Regions from separate parts of the Bradyrhizobium sp. Mp27 genome, predicted to be linked through region 1. Evidence: riboswitches for the same ligand, from Rfam matches in the RefSeq annotation. Region 1 holds a riboswitch; each other region holds the start of a gene.
The links. Region 1 has a riboswitch for cobalamin ahead of QJT78_RS36445 (TonB-dependent receptor). Riboswitches for the same ligand answer to the same signal wherever they lie in the genome.
Positions count from the first base shown of each region.

Region 2: linked by a shared signal. The riboswitch ahead of QJT78_RS00700 (TonB-dependent receptor) and the one ahead of QJT78_RS36445 (TonB-dependent receptor) in region 1 are both predicted to bind cobalamin.
Region 3: linked by a shared signal. The riboswitch ahead of QJT78_RS00720 (energy-coupling factor ABC transporter permease) and the one ahead of QJT78_RS36445 (TonB-dependent receptor) in region 1 are both predicted to bind cobalamin.

Region 1 covers NZ_JASAUS010000109.1:2,619-9,675, forward strand. Annotated here, with positions in the region: gene QJT78_RS36420 (adenylate/guanylate cyclase domain-containing protein) at 1-1,732, shown strand, start outside; gene QJT78_RS36425 (hypothetical protein) at 1,859-2,035, shown strand; gene QJT78_RS36430 (hypothetical protein) at 2,187-2,399, shown strand; gene QJT78_RS36435 (hypothetical protein) at 2,502-2,759, shown strand; gene QJT78_RS36440 (hypothetical protein) at 2,888-3,109, shown strand; cobalamin riboswitch at 3,185-3,399, shown strand; gene QJT78_RS36445 (TonB-dependent receptor) at 3,513-5,630, shown strand; gene QJT78_RS36450 (hypothetical protein) at 5,644-6,651, shown strand; gene QJT78_RS36455 (hypothetical protein) at 6,712-7,057, shown strand, end outside.
Region 2 covers NZ_JASAUS010000001.1:161,548-168,604, reverse strand. Annotated here, with positions in the region: gene cobT (nicotinate-nucleotide--dimethylbenzimidazole phosphoribosyltransferase) at 1-561, shown strand, start outside; gene QJT78_RS00705 (histidine phosphatase family protein) at 568-1,140, opposite strand; cobalamin riboswitch at 1,212-1,414, shown strand; gene QJT78_RS00700 (TonB-dependent receptor) at 1,531-3,903, shown strand; gene QJT78_RS00695 (PepSY domain-containing protein) at 3,916-5,337, shown strand; gene QJT78_RS00690 (aspartate/glutamate racemase family protein) at 5,459-6,211, shown strand; gene hydA (dihydropyrimidinase) at 6,208-7,057, shown strand, end outside.
Region 3 covers NZ_JASAUS010000001.1:168,944-176,000, reverse strand. Annotated here, with positions in the region: gene cobJ (precorrin-3B C(17)-methyltransferase) at 1-42, shown strand, start outside; gene QJT78_RS00750 (cobalt-precorrin-6A reductase) at 18-764, opposite strand; gene QJT78_RS00745 (bifunctional cobalt-precorrin-7 (C(5))-methyltransferase/cobalt-precorrin-6B (C(15))-methyltransferase) at 763-1,944, shown strand; gene QJT78_RS00740 (cobalamin biosynthesis protein) at 1,941-2,309, shown strand; gene cobM (precorrin-4 C(11)-methyltransferase) at 2,306-3,088, shown strand; gene QJT78_RS00730 (cobyrinate a,c-diamide synthase) at 3,088-4,398, shown strand; gene cobA (uroporphyrinogen-III C-methyltransferase) at 4,395-5,126, shown strand; cobalamin riboswitch at 5,172-5,390, shown strand; gene QJT78_RS00720 (energy-coupling factor ABC transporter permease) at 5,427-6,104, shown strand; gene cobF (precorrin-6A synthase (deacetylating)) at 6,145-6,894, shown strand; gene cobT (nicotinate-nucleotide--dimethylbenzimidazole phosphoribosyltransferase) at 6,905-7,057, shown strand, end outside.

The DNA of each region.
Region 1 (7,057 bases):
ACTTTTCAACCAGTCGATCAGGCGCAAGATCGTCGGGATCGCCCTCGGATTGATCGTCCTGATGCTGGTCACCTCGATTCTTTCGATGGTGATGTCGAGCCAGGTCGGCGTCCTCCTGGACGAGCTGACCAACCGCTACATCCCGGCCTATGGCGATCTGGCGCGCGCCAATATCCGCTCGCTGGAGCGGTCGGTGGCGCTGCGGCGTATGGTCATGATGAAGATGCAGGAAGCCCCGGACGAGGAGGCGTACGCTGCACGGCTGAAAGAGTTCGAGGAGGCCGACCGCAAGATCGAGGCGGAGACCTCTGACGCGCGCAGCCACATCAACGCGATCATCGACGATACCAGGACGCCCTCGGACAATGCCGCGCTGGCGCGGATCGACACCCGAATCGAGACCGCCGTCACAGAGCTGCGCCAGGGCATGAACGAGGCGCACGCCAAGCTCCTCAAGCAGATCGATGCCAAGCAGATGCCGGAGGCGCGCGGCACGCTGGAGCATCTCGACGCGCTGCGCGACCAGTTCAACCAGAGGATCGACGGCATTCGTGCCGACATGCTCAAGCAGGTCTATGCCTCGACGTCGACCGTGGTCGGTCACCAGCGGAAGGCGATCATCATCTCCGGCATCGTCACCATCCTCGCAGCGGTGGTCGGATTTGCCTTTGCGTTGCTGGTCTCGAGCGGCATCACGCGGCCGGTGCGCCTGCTGCTCGCCGGTACCCGCGAGGTCGAGGCCGGTCGCTTCGACAGGCCCATCACGGTCTCGACCCAGGACGAGATCGGCGAGCTTGCGGCCGCCTTCAACCGCATGACCGAGCAGTTGCGCCATAACGAGCGGATCCGCGAGACCTTTGGCCGCTACATCGATCCCAAGGTGGTGCAGGGGCTGATCGACCGGCCGGAGGTCGCCATCGACGGCCAGCGCCGGGTGATGACCATCATGTTCTGCGACATGAGCGGTTTCACCTCGATGAGCGAGGGCATGACCCCGCGCGGCCTCGTCAAGGTGATGAACCACTATTTCACGGTGATGTCCGGCCCCATCAGGAACCATCGCGGCGTCATCGACAAATACATCGGCGATGCCATCATGGCCTATTGGGGGCCTCCCTTCATCGAGGAGGACGAGCCGGCGCTGCTCGCCTGCTTCGCCGCCATCGACATGGCCGATCAGGTGCCCGTGCTCCAGAAGCAGTTGCCGGACCTGCTCGGCATCCGCGCCATGCCGGCGGCGTGCGACCTGCGGATCGGCATCGCCACCGGCGAAGTCCTGACCGGCAGCATCGGCTCCGAGCTGATGATGAGCTTCACCGTGATGGGCGACGCTGTGAACCTGGCTTCACGGTTGGAGGGCGTCAACAAGATCTACGGCACCCGCATCCTGATCTCGCAAGCCAGTGCGGACGCGATCGGCTCGAGCTGCGAGCTGCGCGAGATCGATCGTCTCGCGGTGGCCGGGCAGAGTGCGCCACAAGCCATTTTCGAGGTGATGAGCAAGGCGCACGGACTCAGCGTCCCGCAGCAGAGCCTGCGCACGCACTATGCAGAAGGCCTTGCCGCCTATCGCGCCCGGCGTTTCGACGAGGCTCGCGCCGCCTTCAACACGGCGCTCGAAGCCGTGCCCGGCGACGGTCCCTCGCGCACGCTGCTCGGCCGCATCGCGCAGTTCGAGGCCAATCCGCCGGACGCCAATTGGGACGGCGCATGGCGGCTGGAGCAGAAATAGCGGTCCTTGCCGGGCCGGCAGCGCCCTTGCCGGAAAAAACGCTTCTACTCGATAACGATGTTCGCAGTGACCTAATTCGCGGGCTTAGGTTAGTCGTCCCTTGAGGCGTTTGATGGGGACACGCCGATGACAGAACTTCAGGACAGGCTGGAACGGTTCGAGACGCTCACCGCCGAATGCGAGCTGATCGCCAAGCTCGCGACCGACAGCACCAAGCGCGAGTTCTATCTGAAACTCTCGGAGCAGTACCGTCAGCTGGCGGTTGATATGCGGAAGGTGATCGCGACCAAGGCTGCGGCCTGACGCCGATTGCAAGCCGTTCTTAATGTTTGGCGCGCATCCTTCGGGATGCGAGCGTCACGATCCATGATTGCTCGCGGTGGGAATGCCGAGGTCCGTTGCTGTGCAGCGTACCTCGCCACGTCGCTTTGCCGCTCCTTACCCGGGCAATCCCATGCGCCTTGTTGCAGTCCTGATTTTCGCGCTCATGACGGCCGCCTGCAATCAGGAGCAGGACATCACCGGCTCGACCCCGGTCTGTGCCATGCGCAACTACAGCTCCTACAATCCCCGCGACATGAACCAGTGCGTTGCCGCCTGCAAGGCGTGCGACCACGGCAACACCGTCACCTGCACCACGTCATGCACCCTCAAGGGCGCGCACTGAGCGGCGGCGCTGCCTGGAGCTGGGGCTGATGGTGCTCGGGCACCGGAACGATTCACATGGGTTCGTCATTGAAAGGGCAGGCAGGACGCGGAGTCCTATGGAATGGGTATGCTCGATCCCGGTCGGTTCCTGGTGTCGTGCTCGCATTGCGATGCATGGCCGATGGCGGCCAACGTCAAACGTTCGAGCTGGTCTTCGTCGCCGCACGAGGTCCGCTTCGTATGCCCGCGCTGTCGCCGCGAGGAGACCGCCATCATCTCGGCCTCTGGTGAGCTGACCCCGATCCGGCGCAGCGACGCCCCGCTGCGCGACGTCACCGCGGCCTGGGCTCAGGCGCAGCGGCCGAGAGGGCGGGCGTAACCCGCCCGTCACAGGACCAAGAGGGCGGGTGTAGTCAGCTCTGCGCAAGGCCTTGCGCGGCCTGTCTTTGGAACCCGGCCTAGGCCCACGCGTTTCCGCTCCGACATCAACGCATCGAGGCCCTACGAATGATCAGCGAGCATTTCGACACCCGCACCCGGATCAACATGAAGCTGGCGCTGGATCGGGTCTGCCGCAATCGCCCGGTCGGCGAGGACCATTGCTTTCGCAGGTCCGTTGCCGAGAACATCATCCGCTGCGCGCTCACGGGCCGCACCGGCATCGGCCAGCTCGTCGATGCCGGCGAGCGGGCAGTGATCAGGACGCGTGCCGAGCGGGAGCCGGCCTGATTGCGCCGGCTCAATCTCCGGTGCGGTGCTTTGCCCGTCATGCAACCGGCCGATTGACTCTCCGCTTGCCCGCCCCCTAGATTGGTCGGTGACGGTTCTCCTCACGGAGATCAAAAGGGAACGTGGTGCGAGGTTTTCCCGATACCGGGATATTCTCAACGCCATGGCTGCCCCCGCAACTGTAAGCGGTGAATCTTTCGTCATATGCCACTGGGAATCTCGGTCCTGGGAAGGCGACGGAAGGTAACGACCCGCGAGCCAGGAGACCTGCCGTCAGCCGTGGTCACACGCGAAAATGTCGGTCGGGGAGTACAGACATTAGCTTCACCGGAGCAATCGAACGCTCCGCCGTGAAACCTCGTTCGCTGTGACGTGCCACTGACGTCATACCGAGGTTACAAGAGTGTCCCGTATTGTCTTTGCCGCCAGGCGCTTCCGCGCCGGCGTTGTCGCGTTCGTTTCCCTGTATTCGCTCGATCCGTCCATTGCCCAGGCCCAGCAGTCGGCATCGCCCGATCTGCTGCCGCCGGTCGAGGTCGCGCCGACCGAGCGTCCGGCCAAGCCGCAAGTCGCGCGGCCTGTGCCCGACCAGCCCGAGCGGCGGCGCGTCGCTCGATTGCCGAAGCCCGAGCTGGCGCCGGCGTCGCCCCCGGTTGCCGGGGTATCCGCGGCCAACCTGTTTCCGACGGTCGTCGTCAGTCCGACGGGCGTTGTCACTCCGACCAATCTGGTTGCGAGCTCGGTGACGGTTCTGACCGCCAGAGACATGGAGCGTGATCAGCGCCGGACCGCATCCGATGCAGTGAGCGCCGTTCCAGGCCTCAACCTCGTGCAGACCGGCGGTCCCGGCGGACAGACATCGATCTTCACACGCGGAACGAACTCTAATCACACCAAGGTTTTGATCGACGGCATCGACGTCAGCGATCCTAGCAACCCGAACCGCTCGTTCGATTTCGGCCAGCTGCTCACCTCCGACATTCAGCAGATCGAAGTCCTGCGTGGTCCGCAGAGCGGTCTCTACGGCGCAGATGCGCTGGGTGGCGTGATCTCCATCGTGACGAAGAAGGGCGACGGTCCCGCCCGCGCGACCGGCTCGATCGAGGGAGGCTCGTTCGGAACGTTCAACCAGACGGCAGGTCTGAGCGGTTCACAGGACCACTTCAACTATGCCTTCAACGTTGCGCATTTCCACGCGAACGACGTGCCGGTGACGCCGCTCGAATTGCTGCCGCCGGGTCAGAAGGCGATCGGCAACTACTACGACAATATGACCTATTCCACGAAGCTTGGCGCCGAATTGAGCGAAAACCTGACGCTCAATGGGGTGGCGCGGTACACTGACGCCACCCTGCGCTTTACCGGAGACACCTTCGATCCCGTCACATTCGCGAGCTTTCCCGCGGCCGCGCAAAGCACGCAGACGGTGCACCAGCTCTTCACGCGCGGGGAGGCGGTCTGGTCCGCTCTCGACGACCGGATGAAGAGCTATTTCGGCGTCAACTACACCAATCACTGGAACTACAACATCTCGCCCGGCAACGCGATGGCCACGATCACGACCGGCGATCGCGTCAGGTATGATTGGCACACCACGACCCAGCTCGCGCCCAACAACAATGTCATCATTGGCGCGGAGCATGAGATCGAAACACTGCAAACGGCGACGGTCTCGGCGCAGAACGTCAACAAGGCCGGATATATGGAGCTGCAGTCCCAGTTCCGGGATCGCGTCTTCTTCACGGCCAACGTCCGGCAGGACGACAACGAACGGTTTGGAGACCATCCGACCTTTCGTCTGGCGTCTGCCGTGATCGTGCCGGTCACGGATACGAAGTTCAAGGGAAGCTACGGCACGGGGTTCAAGGCGCCGACGCTCAACCAGCTTTACGTCAGCTTTCCCGCGTTCTTCTTCTTTGCAAATCCCAACCTCAGGCCCGAGGAAAGCGTCGGATACGACGCCGGCTTCGAGCAACCCTTGTTTTGCGATCGCGTTCGCTTCGGGTCGACCTACTTCCGCAACAACATCACGGACCTGATCCAGAGCACGTTCGATCCCGTGACATTCACGAGCACCAACACCAATATCGGCAAGGCGATCACGGAGGGTACGGAGAGCTTCGTCGCGGCGGCGATCACCGACCGGCTTCGCGTTCGTGCCGACTACACTTTTACCCGCGCGGTGGATGCGACGACGGGACTGGAGCTGCTGAGGCGTCCGAAGGAGAAGTGGAGCGCAAATGTCATCTGGAATCCGATCGACCCGCTCACATTGTCCGCAACAGTGTTGCACGTCGGGAGTTTCGTCGATGGCAACCGTGACTTCAGCATTCCGCGTCTGCTGGCTCCGGCCTACACCGTCGTCAACGTGGCGGCCGAATATCTGGTCACCGACCAGGTGAAGGTGTTTGGCCGGGTCGATAATCTCGCCAATGTGCACTATCAAAATCCGACCGGCTTTCTGCAGCCGGGACTGGGCGTCAATGGCGGCATTCGCCTGGCGAATTACGACGTCAGATAGTGAGAGAAGCCTCATGACAACGGCCGATCCGCTCATGGACCTGATCGCAAGCCGGCTTGCCGACGCTGAGGCCGGCTGGAGCGTCGGCACGTTCGGTGCCATTGCCGAGTTCACGCGCGAGCCCAATGAGGCCTTCGATATGGAGCAGTCGCGCAACGGGATCAGCGTCGTGACGCAGAAGGGTGGGATACGCGTTGTCTCCCACCCGGATCTGCGCCTGATCGCATCGGAATCGCCGACCACGGAGAGCTGGAGCCACCGCATCGCGCTGTGTCTTCCTCATGAAGCCAGCGCCATGAGTGGTCGTACCGTGCTGACCGAGCTCGGTCCGGATATCGAGGCGCTCCTGACAAGGGATCGCAGCGGCATCCTCTTCGACCTTGGCCTCGGGACGTTGCAGATCGACGCCTACATCCGCGTCAGCGATGCCGATGCCGTCGCCGCACTCAGGAGCCGCACGGGCCAATCCGTGTTCTCGCCCGAAAGCGATGCCATGCGAATCATTCTGGCCGCCAATCCGCACCGCGTCTTCATCAGCCGCATCGGGCGCGCCGAGGTATTCCAGCCGATCCCGCCGCCGGGCGGGCGAAGCCCTGACGGCCCGCACACCCACGTCCTGCCAAAGCTGCTCGCGCATGGCCGCACCCATGCCGCCACCGAGCCGCTGCCTGAGGGGTGGATCCCCTGCGCGCATCTCTATCCGGCCCATCCGCTGCGCGATCAATTTGGCGGCAAGCGCGCTTTCCGGCCGGATCATCACGCAGCCTTCCAGGCGCTGCTCGAACTCTATGGGCTGCCGGAGCTAACCGCGTGCAAGAGGGCCGTGATCGACGCGGTCGCGAAGGAGCGGGGACCTGAGACGGTGATGCTTCCATCCGATCGCACGGCGCGCGCCACCGTTCGCGTGGCCTTGCGCCAATTGGCGGCCATCGAACCGCACGCCGCGACAGTCGCCGCCTGGCTTGCCGTCGACCGGCGCGATCCAGCCGAGACCGAAGATCCCATGGAGGCTCTTCACTGAGTCAGACGTGATGCCGCGTTCCAGCAAAATGTGCTACAAATCCCACAAGGAGATCGTTCCATGACTGTCACCATCCTGCCGCCCCACGCCGACCGTTTCCGCCTTCATCCGGTCACCTCGCGCCTTGCGCCGATGTTCTGCTTCGCGTTGCTGACTGTGTCATGCGCGCTCGCGAGCTTCGCGCTTGCCTGCGCGACGCCGTTTGCGGCGTTCGCCGTCGTCGCCGCCGCGATGCTGCCGATGCGTCCGGCGCTGCTCGTCGTCACCGGCGCCTGGCTCGTAAACCAGACCATCGGCTTCGGCGTGCTGCATTATCCCATCGATGGCAGCACCATCGCCTGGGGCTTTGTCATCGGTGCGGCCGCGCTACTGTCGACGGCAGCGGCATCGACCGTTCTCCGCCTGC
Region 2 (7,057 bases), on a different contig from region 1:
AGGCCCGATCTCCTGATCTTCGGCGAGATGGGCATCGGCAATACCACGACGTCGGCGGCGATTGCGGCGAGCCTGCTTGGCATCAGTGCCGAGGAGATCGCGGGCAGCGGTACCGGCGTCGACGCGGCCGGCCACGCGCACAAGGCGCGCGTGATCGACGCTGCGATCGCGCGGCATGGCGTTGCGGGCGCTTCGCCGGAACAGATCCAGTGCGCGGTCGGCGGCCTCGAAATCGCGGCGATCTGCGGTGCCATCATTGCGGCTGCGCAAGCCCGCATTCCCGTGTTGATCGATGGCTTCATCGTATCGGTGGCAGCGCTGGCGGCGGTGCGGCTGAACCCGTCGTGCCAGCCATTCCTGCTGCCGTCGCATCAATCGGCGGAGCAGGGGCATCGGCTGGTGCTGCGCGCGCTGAACGTGCAGCCGTTGATCAGCCTCGATCTCAGGCTCGGCGAAGGATCGGGTGCCGCCATCGCGCTGCCGCTGGTGCGGCTCGCGTGCAGCCTTCACAACGGCATGGCGACCTTCGCGCAGGCCAATGTGCCGGATCGCCCGGGCTGACCCGGCTCAAGCCGCGCGCTGATTGACCGCGACGACGCGCCAACCGGTGGCGAGCCGGTCGATCCGGGTCAGTGACAACGGATCGATCACGAAGCGCAGGGCCGCTTGTGGTGTCAGATCCAGCGCAATGCAGAGTGCCGCGCGGATCGTGCCGGAGTGCACGACGAGCGTTGCCGAGCCGGCGCCGATTTGCGCGAGACCCAGCCGGACGCGCGCGACCTGATCCTCGAAACTTTCGCCGCCCGGCGGCCGTCCGTGCGCCGGATCGCTCCAGAACTGCGCATAGGCCTCCCCGCCGGTCGCCGCGAGCTCGTCATGCCGCCGGCGGGTCCAGTCGCCAAAATCCTGTTCACTGAATTCGGGCACCAACGCGGGTTCGAGTCCCAGCGCGCGCGCCGTCTCAACCGTACGTCGCGCTGGGCTCGCAAAGCTCGCAGCATCTGGCGGAAGCCTCCGCCGCAACGCCTCCAGCTGCACGCGATCGCCGAGATCGGCGGGCGCGTCGGCTGCGTGGATCGTCCCTTTGGCGCCGTCGACGGGCGCATGCCGTATCAGCCAGAGGAAGGTCTCGCCTTCCATGCCTATCTCCAAGGAAGTTGGTCGCTGTGGTAATAACGTCGCACCGGCACATTGACTCTGTCTTGTCGGTAATCCTAGATGGCTTTGACGGTTTCCCCGAGTGGGGATGAAAAGGGAATGCGGTGCGGGGATTTTGTCCCCAATGCCGCGGCTGCCCCCGCAACTGTAAGCGGCGAATCTTGCGTCACGAGCCACTGGGTATCTCGGTCCCGGGAAGGCGATGCAAGGTACTGACCCGCGAGCCAGGAGACCTGCCGTCAGCCGTGGTCACACGCGAAGATGTCGGTCGGGGAGTACAGACATTCGGCTTCATCGGAAGGCTTATAAGCCGGAAGATGGGACCTTGGTTCGCTGTGACGTGCCACTGACGTCACACCGAGGTTCCGAACTGTGTCTTCCATTCGTCTTGTACGACCGCGTTGCTTCCTGCTCGCCTCCGCTGCGCTCACATCCTTTGCCGCCCTCGATCTGCCTGCCGCCATGGCGCAGCAGGCCCGCGAGCCGCTGCCGCCGGTCGAGGTGTCGCCCGCCCAATCCCGCAAACCGGCAAAGCCGGCGGCCCGGGACGCGCAGAGCCCACGCCGCGCAGCATCGCGCAGGCCAGCGGCCGCATCGGCCGCGGCCAAGCCCGTCGTGCCGACCGCGGCGGCGCAGACGCCGCTCAACACCAATGTGATTGCCGAGAGCGCCTCGCGCCTCGGCTTGACCGTGCAGGAGACACCCGCGACCGTCGAAGTCATCTCGGCCGAGACCATGCGGGAGCAGGGCTATCGCACCGTGTCGGAGGTTGCGCAGGGCGCGGTCGGTGTCACCTCCGGCGACAATCCGGCCGAGCCCGCGGCTTTCTCCATGCGTGGCTTCACCAACAGCCAGATCAACATGCTCTACAACGGCATCAAGATCGGTCCGCAGAACATGACCTCGCGGATCACGGATACGGCCAATCTCGCAGCCGTGGAATTCTTGAAAGGTCCGGCCTCGCTGATGTCGGGCGAAGGTGCCGCCGGTGGCGCAATCAACTTGATCACGAAGCAGCCACACACCGGGCCGATCCGGAATGAAGCTGACTTTTCCTGGGATTCGCTCAACTCGTTCGGCGTCCATTACGGCTCGGGCGGCAGCACCAATTTGCAGGGGCTCGACTACCGCTTCGACATCAGCCGCGCCTCGCTCAATGGCTTTGCCGATGACACCAATACCAAGACGCTCGATGTGTCTGGCCAGCTCAATTACCGCATCTCCGACAGCCTCAAGATCTGGGGCGCGATCGAGTACCGGGAAGATCGCTCGAAGGCCTATTGGGGCGCACCGCTGGTACCGGTCGCCTTCAGCGGCTCGCATGCGACGAGCGGCATTGTCTCCGGCAATTACGTCTCGAACTTCAACAAAACGAATCTCGGTGCGATCACGATCGACGATCGTACCTTCAACACCAACTACAACGTTCTCGACAACCGCAACGTGGCACAAGAGGTGTGGCTGCGCGGCGGCTTCGAACTGAAGCTGGCGCCTGACCTGACGCTGAAGAGCCAAGCCTATGCCTATGGCGCGGAGCGTACCTGGTTCAACAACGAGATCGAGGCTTTCAATGCCAGTACGGGCCTGCCCAACTCGAACATGGTCGATCGCGAGCGCTTCTACGTTGCACATAGCCAACGCCTTGTCGGCAACATTACCGACCTGATTTGGAACGCTAATATCGCAGGCTTCGACAACCGCCTGGTCACGACACTTTCGTCCAGCTATCTCGATTTCGTCAGGCCAGGCGCCGCCAACTTCCCGGACGATTACGTCTCGCTCGTCAATCCCGATCGTGGCCTTTACGGCCTGCTCACGACGCAGCAGCAGACCGCGCGCATCGACAACGAGGCGCTGTCGTTCGAGGACCGGGTGAAGCTCACGCGAACCTTCGCGCTTGTCGGCGGCCTGCGCGTCGAGCATATCGGGCTTGACCGCAACTCGACCGACTCCGCCGGGCTGGAAAAGGCGAACTTCCCGTTCTCGAAGTCCTGGGTCCCGACGACGGGGCGCATCGGCTACACCTGGGACGCCGTTCCCGGCGTGACCTTCTTCAGCCAGTACGCCACCGGCGCCGACGTCTCCGCCAACAACATCTTCCTGCTTGGGCCAGCCCAGCCGCTCGACCTGACGACCTCGCGCACCTATGAGACGGGCGTCAAGCATCTGTTGTGGAACAACAGGGCGGAATGGTCGTTCTCGGCCTACGATATCGAGCGCAAGAACGTCTATGCCGCAGCCGGAGGCATGCAGCTCAACATTGCCGGGCGGCAGGAATCGAAGGGCGTGGAGCTTGCGGCGGCCATCCGGCCGATTGAGCCTTTGCGGCTCTGGGGCAACATCGCCTATGTCGACGCACGCTATGCCGACTACAATTTTGCCGGTGGTCCGTTCTCCGGCAACACGCCGCCGAACGTGCCGCGTGTCGTGGCCAATGCCGGTGCGTCGTACCGGTTCTTCACGCCCTGGCCGGTGGAGCTCGGCATCACGGGCCGCTATGTCGGCGACCGCTACAACACCGATGCCAACGTCGTGACGATGAAGGCCTACACCGTCGCCGACGTCTACGCCTTCGTCGACATCCCGAAGACGGTGTTCAACGCGGTCGACCAGGCCCGTCTGGGCTTCCGCGTGCGCAACATCACTGATAAGCGCTACGCGATCTGGGGCGATCCGTTCTATCCCGACCAGATCCTGCTCGGCGCGCCCAGGACCTATGAGCTCTCGGCCGCGTTCAAATGGTAGGGTGCTGACCACATGATGAACGCGATCGTCCTGCTGCATCGCTGGCTCGGGATCGCGTTCTGCCTGCTGTTCGCGATGTGGTTCGCGAGCGGAATCGTGATGCACTTCGTCCCGTTTCCGTCATTGACGGAAGCGGAACGTTTTGCCGGGCTCGCGCCGGTGGCTGGCGGAGAGGTGAGGATTGCGGTCGCGGAGGCCGTCGCCGCGAGCGGGGTCGCGGACGCCACGCGCGTTCGCCTGGTCCAGCGGAGCGACGGGCCGGTCTATGTCGTGTCGGACCCGTCGCGTGTGCGCGCGGTCCATGCCTCCGACGGACGGGATGCATCGGTGACGTCCGCCGACGTCGCGGTCGGTATCGCGCGGGATCATGCCCGGCAACGCGGGCTCGATGCCGCGCGGGCGGCGATGATGGCGGTCGCGGATTATGATCAATGGAGCGTCCCCAATGGCTTTGATCGACACCGGCCTCTGTTGCGCGTCGCTCTTGGCGATGCGGCCGGAACCGAGGTCTATGTCTCCTCGCGCACCGGCGAAGTCGTGCTGGATACGACCCGCAGCGAACGCGGCTGGAATTGGGCCGGCAGCGTCCTGCACTGGATCTATCCGACGGTCCTGAGGAGCAATTGGTCGCTTTGGGATCAGGTGGTCTCGACATTGTCGCTGGTGGCTTTTATCGCGGCGACGCTCGGCGCGGTGCTCGGAATTATCAGGATCAGGATTCGAAGGCGCGGGGTCTCGTCGCCTTATCGCGGCTGGCACGCACTGCATCACATCATTGGTCTCGTCGCGACCGTCTTCGTGCTGACCTGGAGTTTTAGTGGCTGGCTCTCGATGGATCACGGCCGGCTGTTCTCGCGCGGGGAGCTGACCCGGACCGAAGCGGGCGTGGTGTATGCCGCGCCGGACTGGACGACGGCCCCACCGGTCGGTCAGCCATCGGCTCGCGACGTCGAATGGTTCGCCGTCAATGGTGCTGTCTACCGGCGCGACCGGACCGGCCCTGCCAGTCAGGCCTTGACCAAAACGGCGGAGGCGAGCCGCAGCGGGCCGGTGGCATTCCTCGGCGAGAAGGATGTCCATGACCTGACGACGCGCCTTGCGCTGGGCTGTGGCGTCCCGTCCGTTCTTGCCGACAATGACGACTATCCCGCGCACTCCGCTGTCGCCGGAGCGCCCGTCTATCGCTCCCGATGCGGCGACCTCTGGTTCGACATCGACGCTGCTGACGGCCGCGTGCTGCAAAGACTGGATGCCTCGCGGCGGGCCTATCGCTGGTTCTATGGCGCGCTTCACACGCTCGATTTTCCCGTTCTCATGGCGCATCCGCGTGTGCGCGATATCCTGGTCGTCGGGCTCTGCTTGCTCGGGCTGGCATTTTCCGTCACCGGCATCGTGATCGGCTGGCGGCGTTTGCGGTCGACCTTCGCGGCTTGAGCTGCGTATCGAACAAATCATATGCGCCATCCAAATTGCGGGTTGCGCGGGCGATGGCAGGCGCGGATGATCGCCCGAGGGGACGCAGCGGTGCGCTCTCTCAATGGGGCGATCGTGATCGATGTCAATTCAGCGCAAGCGCCTCGGCATGATGACCCCATCGTCCAACTCGGTGCTGGAGCCCGTCACCAGTTCCATGCTGCATGGCGTGGCCGGCGTCACCGCTCATTTCTCGCGCTTCCGCGTTACCGAGATCGCGCTCGATGCCGCGGCGCTGAACCAGTTCGATGCCTCGGTGATGCTGCCGGCGGCGGATCTGCTGGCGGACGCCAAGGTCGATGCCATTGCCTGGAACGGCACGTCGGCAAGCTGGCTCGGTATCGGCCGCGACCGGAGCCTGTGCGAAGCGATCGCGGCGCGGACCGATATCCCGGCGACGACCTCCACGCTTGCCTGCATCGACGCCGTCCGCGCGCTCGGCGCCGGACGCGTCGGCCTGGTCTCACCCTATACGGACGACGTGCAACGGCGGATCGGCGAAGTCTGGGCCGAGGAGGGGATCGCCCCTCACGCCGAGCGGCATCTCGGCCTGCGCGATAATTTTTCCTTCGGTGAGGTCACGCCCGCGACGATCGCCGACATGATCCGCGCGGTCGCGGCGGACGGCGCCGATGCCGTGGTCATTCTCTGCACCAATCTCGACGGCGCCGCGCTGGCTGCAGCACTCGAACGGGAGTTGGGCATCGCCGTGCTGGACTCGGTCGCGGTCACGCTGTGGCGGACGCTCGAACTCGCCGGTGGCGACATCGCGGCCCTTGCGGCGTGGGGCCGGATCTTCCAGACATCAGCGATCATCAGACGGAGACACCTGTGACGCAGCTCGATCTCGCCATTCGCGGCAGCACCATCGTGACGGCCAGCGACGAGTTTCGCGCCGATATCGGCATTCGCGACGGACGCATCGTCAGCATCGCCGACCGCATTGAAGGTGCGGCGCGCGAGATCGACGCGACAGGTCTGCTGGCGCTGCCGGGCGGGATCGACAGCCACGTCCACATCTCCCAGGCCTCCGGCCCCGACGTCGTGATGGCCGATGATTTTGCTTCGGCAACGCGCGCGGCAGCGGCCGGCGGCAACACCATGGTGCTGCCCTTCGCGCTCCAGGAGAAGGGGACGTCGCTGCGCACCTGCGTCGAGAACTACCGCAAGCTCGCCGAGGGCGAGTGCTACATCGACACCGCTTTCCACCTCATCATCTCCGACCCCACCGCGGTCGTGCTCGGGCAGGAGCTGCCGGCCCTCGTCAAGGATGGCTACACCTCGTTCAAGGTGTTCATGACCTATGACGACCTCGTGCTCAGCGACAAGCAGCTGCTGGAAGTGTTCGATGTCGCGCGCCGCGAGGAGGCGCTCGTCATGGTCCATTGCGAGGGTTACGACGCGATCCGTTTCCTCACCGCCAAGCTCGAACGCGATGGCCATATCGCGCCTTATTATCACGGCACCTCGCGGCCGCAGGCCGTCGAGCGCGAGGCGACGCATCGCGCCATCAGCCATGCCGAGGTGATCGGCGTCCCCATCATGATCGTCCACGTCTCCGGCCGCGAGGCGATGGAGCAGGTGCGCTGGGCCCAGCAGCGCGGATTGCCGGTGCATGCCGAGACCTGTCCGCAATACATCACGCTGACGGCCGACGACATGAAAGGCCTGAACATGGACA
Region 3 (7,057 bases), on a different contig from region 1:
CGCGTCGGCCGCTGGGTCTATGCCCCGAGGCAGGCGCGATGACCGAGCCACTGCATGATCTCGCCCACGCTCTCGACCCGCAACCGTTCGGGCAGTTTTGGTCGCCCGATCATGATCACGGGCAGGCCGAGCATGCGGGCCGCGTCGATCTTGGCGTGCGCACCATCGCCGCCGGAATTGCGGGCGACGATCCACGCGATGCTGCGTGTGCGCATCATCTCCAGCTCACCCTCAAGCGTGAATGGTCCACGCGACACGATCACGTCGGCAGCGAAGGGCAGGGGTGCCTCGGGCGGATCGACGAAACGCAACGTGTAGGCATGCTGTGGCTTCGTCGCGAACGGCGCGATGTGCTGGCGGCCGATGGCGAGGAACACTTTAGCCGTCGCCTCGGGCAGCGCGGCGACCGCGGCGTTGACGTCGTGAACTTCGATCCAGTTGTCGCCGGGCGCCCTGGTCCAGGGTGCGCGCTCCAACGCAATCAATTGCGTGCCGGTTTCCGCGCTGGCCTCGACCGCGTGGCGGCTCATCTCGGCGGCGAAGGGGTGCGTCGCGTCGATCACATGCGTGATGCCTTCGCTGCGAATATAGCCGGCAAGCCCGCTCACGCCGCCGAAGCCACCGATGCGGGTCGGCAGCGGCTGATCGGCGGGCGCGCGGGTTCGGCCGCCATAGGAATACACGGCGTCGATGCGCGCGCGTGCGATTTCCGCGGCGAGCAAGCTCGCATCGGCGGTTCCGCCCAGAATGAGGGCGCGCGTCATGGCTGATCCCTGGCTGACCATCATCGGTATCGGCGAAGATGGCCTTGCCGGGCTGTCCGAGGCAAGCCGAAAGGCGCTTGCCAAGGCAGAAACTGTTTTTGGTGGCGAGCGTCATCTCGCGCTTGCTGATGTTGGGGGGCGCGGTCGTCCGTGGCCGGTGCCGTTCGACGCAGACATCGTGCTGAGCTGCCGCGGCCGGCCGACGGTGGTACTCGCCTCCGGCGATCCGTTCTGGCACGGCGCGGGTGCAAGTCTCGCCGAGAAGCTCGATGCCAACGAGTGGATCGCGCATTCGGCGCCATCGACCTTCTCGCTTGCCGCCGCGCGGCTGGGTTGGCGCCTCGAAGCCATTGCTTGTCTCGGGCTTCATGCTGCACCATTCGAGCGTCTCGTGCCGCATCTGGTGCGAGGTGCGCGCATCATTTGCCTTGTGCGTGACGGCAAGGCAGCCGGTGAGCTCGCCAAATGGTTGAGCGATCGCGGATGGGGCGCCTCGGCGTTCTGGACTCTCGCCGCGCTCGGCGGGGCGCGCGAAAGCATTGCTGAGCATCGTGCCGACAGCTTTGCTGGCGGTCTCGCCGAAAACCTGGTCGCGGTGGCCGTCGAGGCGAGGGGCGGGCAAGGCATTCCCCGCAGCTCCGGCCTGTCCGACGATCTCTTTGCTCATGACGGCCAAATCACCAAGCGGCCGGTGCGCGCGCTGGCGCTCTCGGCGCTGGCGTCGCGTCCCGGCGAGCGGCTGTGGGATATCGGCGCGGGTTCTGGCTCGATCTCTGTGGAATGGGCGCTGTGCGGCGGGACGGCGACCGCCATCGAGGCGCGTGAGGATCGTGCCGCGAATATCCGCAGCAATGCGGCGGCGTTCGGATTGGCGCATCGGATCACCGTCATCGCGGGGAGCGCGCCGGGCGCTCTCGCCGGACTGGAAGCGCCGGATGCCGTCTTCATCGGTGGCGGTCTCGATATCGCAATGTTCGATGCCATTTGGCCGCGGCTCTCGCCGGGTGCGCGGCTCGTCGCGCATGCGGTGACGCTGGAGACGGAGGCGCTGCTCGGCGAACTGCACCAGCGCCATGGCGGTGAGTTGATGCGGGTCGAAATCGCACATGCCGGCCCGCTCGGCCGCTACCGCTCCTGGGAAGCGTCGCGGCCCGTGGTGCAGTGGAGTGCGGTTCGATGAGAGTCGCCGGACTCGGATTCAAGAAGGGTGTGACGCTCGCTTCGCTGCGCGAGGCGCTGCTGGCAGCCGGTGGTTCCGAAGGCCTTGCGGCGGTCGCGACTGTCAGCGACAAGGCCGACGCGGAGCCGCTCAAACAGCTCGCGCGTGAATGCGGCGTGCCGATCAAGCCGGTTCCGGCCGACATGCTGGCGGGCATCGAGACGCCGACGCAGTCAAAACTCGTCGCGGAAAAGTTCGGCACGGGCTCGGTCGCTGAAGCCGCGGCGCTCGTTGCCGCTGGCCCTCGCGCGCGATTGATTGCGACGCGGGCGGTCTCGCGGGATCGCACCGCAACGGCGGCGATCGCGGAAGGAGACGGCGCATGACGGTGCACTTCATTGGTGCAGGACCGGGCGCTCCGGATTTGCTGACGTTGCGCGGACGCGACCTGATCGCGGCCTGTCCGGTCTGCCTCTATGCGGGCTCGCTGGTGCCCGAGGGCGTGCTGGCGCATTGCCCGCCCGGTGCGCGCATCGTCAACACCGCGCCGCTGTCGCTCGACGAGATCATCGCGGAGATCGCCGCCGCGCATGCCGCCGGCAAGGATGTTGCCCGCTTGCATTCCGGCGATCTCGCGATCTGGTCGGCGATGGGCGAGCAGCTCCGCCGCCTCCGCGCGCTCGGTATCCCCTACACGGTCACGCCGGGCGTGCCGTCCTTCTCGGCCGCGGCAGCCGCGCTGGAGACCGAGCTGACGCTGCCCGGTCTTGCCCAGTCAGTCGTGCTGACGCGCACGCCGGGCCGCGCCAGCGCGATGCCTGAGGGCGAAAAGCTCGCGGCGTTCGCCGCCACCGGTGCGGTGCTCGCGATCCATCTGTCGATCCATCTGCTCGACAAGGTCGTCGCCGAGCTGACGCCGCATTACGGCGCGGACTGCCCGGTCGCGATCGTCTGGCGCGCGAGCTGGCCGGACCAGCGCATCGTTCGCGCCACGCTGGCGACACTCGATGCCGCCGTCGGCACCGAGATGGAGCGCACCGCGCTCATTTTGGTTGGCAAGACGCTTGGCGCTGCGGATTTTGACGAGAGCCGTCTCTATGCCGCCGACTACGACCGCCGCTATCGGCCGGTCGGCGCCGACCCGCGCTTTCCGGAGGCATCGTGATGCCGGCAGGGCTCGTCATCTCCGCGCCGGCCTCCGGCGTCGGCAAGACCACGCTGACGCTGGCGCTGGCGCGTGCCTGGCGCAATCGCGGATTGAACGTGCAGTGCTTCAAGAGCGGGCCCGATTATATCGATCCCGCCTTCCATGCCGCTGCGACGGGGCGCGCTTCCGTCAACGTCGATAGCTGGGCGATGGATCGCGGGACGATTGCTCATCTCGTCGGTCGCGGCACTGACGCCGATGTCGTGCTTGCCGAGGGCTCGATGGGCCTGTTCGACGGCGTCGCCGCGCGCGGCGTCTCCGGCACCGGCGCCACCGCCGACATTGCCGAGATGCTGGGCTGGCCGGTGCTGCTGGTGATCGATCCCTCCGGACAGGCGCAGACGGCGGCGGCGATCGCCGCAGGCCTTCGCGACTATCGTGCCGGCGTGCGGCTTGCCGGCGTGGTGCTCAATCGCGTCGCCAGCCCGCGGCATGAAGATCTCGTGCGGCGTGCATTGAACGACGCCGGCATCGCCGTGTTCGGCGCGCTGCCGCGTCATGCCGAGATCAGCCTGCCGAAACGGCATCTCGGCCTGGTGCAGGCCGAGGAGCAAGCCGAGATCGGCAAGCTGATCGACGAAGCCGCGCGCTTCGTCGCCGAGCATGTGGATCTCGACGCGGTGCTGCGATCGGCAGCGAGCTGGTCGCCGCAACCAGCGGCAAGCGGCATCAATGTGACGCCGCCCGGACAGCGCATTGCGTTGGCCCGCGATGCCGCGTTCTCCTTCATCTATCCACACATGCTGGAGGCCTGGCGCGCGGCCGGCGCCGAGATCTCGACATTCTCGCCGCTTGCCGATGAAGCGCCTGACGCGAGCGCCGATGTCTGCTGGCTACCCGGCGGCTATCCCGAACTCCATGCCGGCACGATCGCGGCCAATGCGCGCTTTCGCAGCGGCTTGCGCGCGTTCGCTGATACACGGCCGGTGCACGGCGAATGCGGAGGCTATATGGTGCTGGGAACCGCTCTGACCGACGCCGACGGCATCCGTCATGAGATGACGGGCCTGCTCGGACTGGAGACAAGCTTTGCCAAGCGCCGCATGCATCTCGGCTATCGTCTCGCTGCGCTCGCCGCGCCGATGCCGGGCCATCAGGTCGGCGCGCGCCTGCGCGGTCATGAGTTCCACTATTCGACGATTATCGCGCAGCCGGATACGCCGCTGGCAGTCGTGCACGATGCAACAGGCGCGGTCATCGCCGAGACCGGCTCGCACCGCGGTCATGCCACCGGCACGTTCTTCCATCTGATCGCGGAGGATCGGTGAGCGGTTTTGTCACTTTCATCTCGGCCGGCCCCGGCGACCCCGAGCTCCTCGCGCTCAAAGGCGCGGCGCGGCTGCGCGATGCCGACGTGGTGCTCTATGACGACCTCGCCTCGGGCGCGATCCTCGATCTGGCCCGGCCCGGCGCCAACCTCGTCGCGGTGGGGAAGCGGGCAGGGCGGCCCTCGACCAAGCAGCACCACGTCAACCGCCTGCTGATCGACTACGCCGCGGCGGGCGTCCGCGTGGTGCGGCTGAAATCGGGCGATGCCGGTATCTTTGGCCGGCTCGAGGAGGAGCTGGAGGCGCTGCGCGAAGCCGGCATCGGCTACGAGATCATTCCCGGAATCACCTCGGCCTGTGTCGCCGCCGCGCAAGCCGGCATTCCCCTGACCCGGCGCCACACCTCGCGCCGGGTGCAGTTCGTGACCGGGGCCGATGTCACCGGCGAGCTGCCGCAGAATTTGAACTGGGCGGCGCTGGCGGATCCCGAAGCGACCACCGTGGTCTATATGGGCCGCCGCACCTTTCCGGCGCTTGTCGCAAAATTGATCGAGCACGGCCTCGCGCCTGATACCCCGGCGCTGTTCGCCGAATCCCTCGGTCGTCCCGACGAGCGGCTGGTCCGCACCACCATTGCCGAGCTGGCGGAACAGCTTGCGCGGGGCGGCGCGGCCTCGACGGCGGCGGTGATCCTGTTTGGCGCGCTGGCGGGCGATTATCCGTCATGACCGTCCCGGCCGCCCTTCGCCCCTTGACGCCCGGCTGGCGAAAGGGGCACACAGGAGATGCATGGTGCTCGAGGCGGCGCAAACCGCCGGAGCATAATCGGGAATGGGGGTGGGCGGACGGTTGCGCCGCCCAAAACCCCAGCCGCCCCCGCGACTGTAAGCGGTGAGGGGCTCCGAACCGCCACTGGGCCGCAAGGCTCGGGAAGGCCGGAGAACCCCAGTGAACCGCGAGCCAGGAGACCGGCCGTGCATGTCTTGTGGCCAAGGCCGTCGGGTGTGACGGCAGGAAGGAACTGAACCATGCATATCGAACCCGGAGTCGTATCGGGCGCCAAGCTCGTGTTGAGTTACGCAACCGGCATCGCCGTCGGCGGCGTTGCGCTGAAGCTCGCGGTCGAGACCGTGCGCGAGCAGGGCATCACGTCGTTCGCGGCGCGGACGCTCGCCACCACGGGCCTCGTGTTCGTCTTCTTCGAGATCCTGCCGCACTTCCCGGTCGGCGTCTCCGAGGTGCACTTCATCCTCGGCTCGACCCTGTTCCTGCTGTTTGGGGCGGCGCCCGCGGCCTTCGGCCTTGCGTTCGGACTGTTGTTCCAGGGCATCTTCTTCGAGCCGCCCGATCTGCCGCAATTCGGCATGAACGTCACCACGCTGCTGGTGCCGCTGTTCGGGATCCAGGCGATCGCCGCGCGGATCATTCCCCGCAACACCGCCTATGTCGATCTCAGGTATCGCCAGGCGCTGGCGCTTTCGACCACGTATCAGGCCGGCGTCATCGCCTGGGTCGCGTTCTGGGCGCTCTATGGCTCCGGCTTCGGTGCCACCAACCTCGTCAACATCGCGACCTTCGCGGCCTCCTATGCGCTCGTCATCGTGATCGAGCCGCTCGCCGATCTCGCCGTGCTGGCACTGGCAAAATCGCTGCGCGGCGTCACCGCGCCCGGCCTCGTCACGCCGCGCCTCCACAACGCGGCTTAAGAGACAAGGGGCGGCCGCGATGGCCGCCCCCACACGCGCGATGCTCACGCTATCCCTGATAGGCATCGGTTGCGGCGATCCCGGGCAGCTCACGCGCGCCGCCGTTCAAGCCATCAACGCGGCCGATCTCATCCTGATCCCGCGCAAGGGGACGGCGAAATCAGATCTCGCAGATCTCAGGCGGACGATCTGCGCCGATGTGCTCACCAGTCCAACGACGCGCATTGCCGAGTTCGACCTTCCCGTGCGCGATGCCGGTGAAGCGGACTATCACAAGGGCGTCGACGATTGGCACGATGCCGTGGCCGCGGCGTGGTCGCGGACGATCGCGAGCCATCTCGAAGGTGAAGGCAAGGTCGCGCTGCTGATCTGGGGCGATCCCTCGCTGTACGATTCCTCGCTGCGCATTGCGCGGCGGCTCGATCCCTTGCCTGATATCGAGGTCGTGCCCGGCATCACCTCGATCCAGGCACTGTGCGCGGCGCATGCGCTCCCGCTCAACGACATCGGCGAACCCTTCCTGGTCACGACGGGGCGCCGCTTGCGCGAGGGCGGCTGGCCGCAAGGCGTCGATACCGTGGTGGTGATGCTCGACGGCGCCACGGCGTTCCAGTCGCTCGATCCAGCCGGGCTGCACATCTGGTGGGGCGCCTATCTCGGCATGCCCGATCAGATCGCCATGTCGGGCGTTCTTGCCGAGATCGCCCCGCGCATCGTCGCCGCGCGACAGGATGCGCGCGAGCGGCATGGCTGGATCATGGACAGCTACATTCTCAAGCGTAGGCCGTAAGCGAGGCAGCATGCCCCCCGATTGGATCACCCGGAAATGCCCCGATGTCTCCGCTGTCCATCGCGAGGCGGCGCTCGCGCGTCAGGCGCAACTCACAAAACCGGCCGGCGCGCTCGGCCGGCTGGAGCAGCTTGCGGTGGAGCTTGCGGGCCTGCAGGCGACC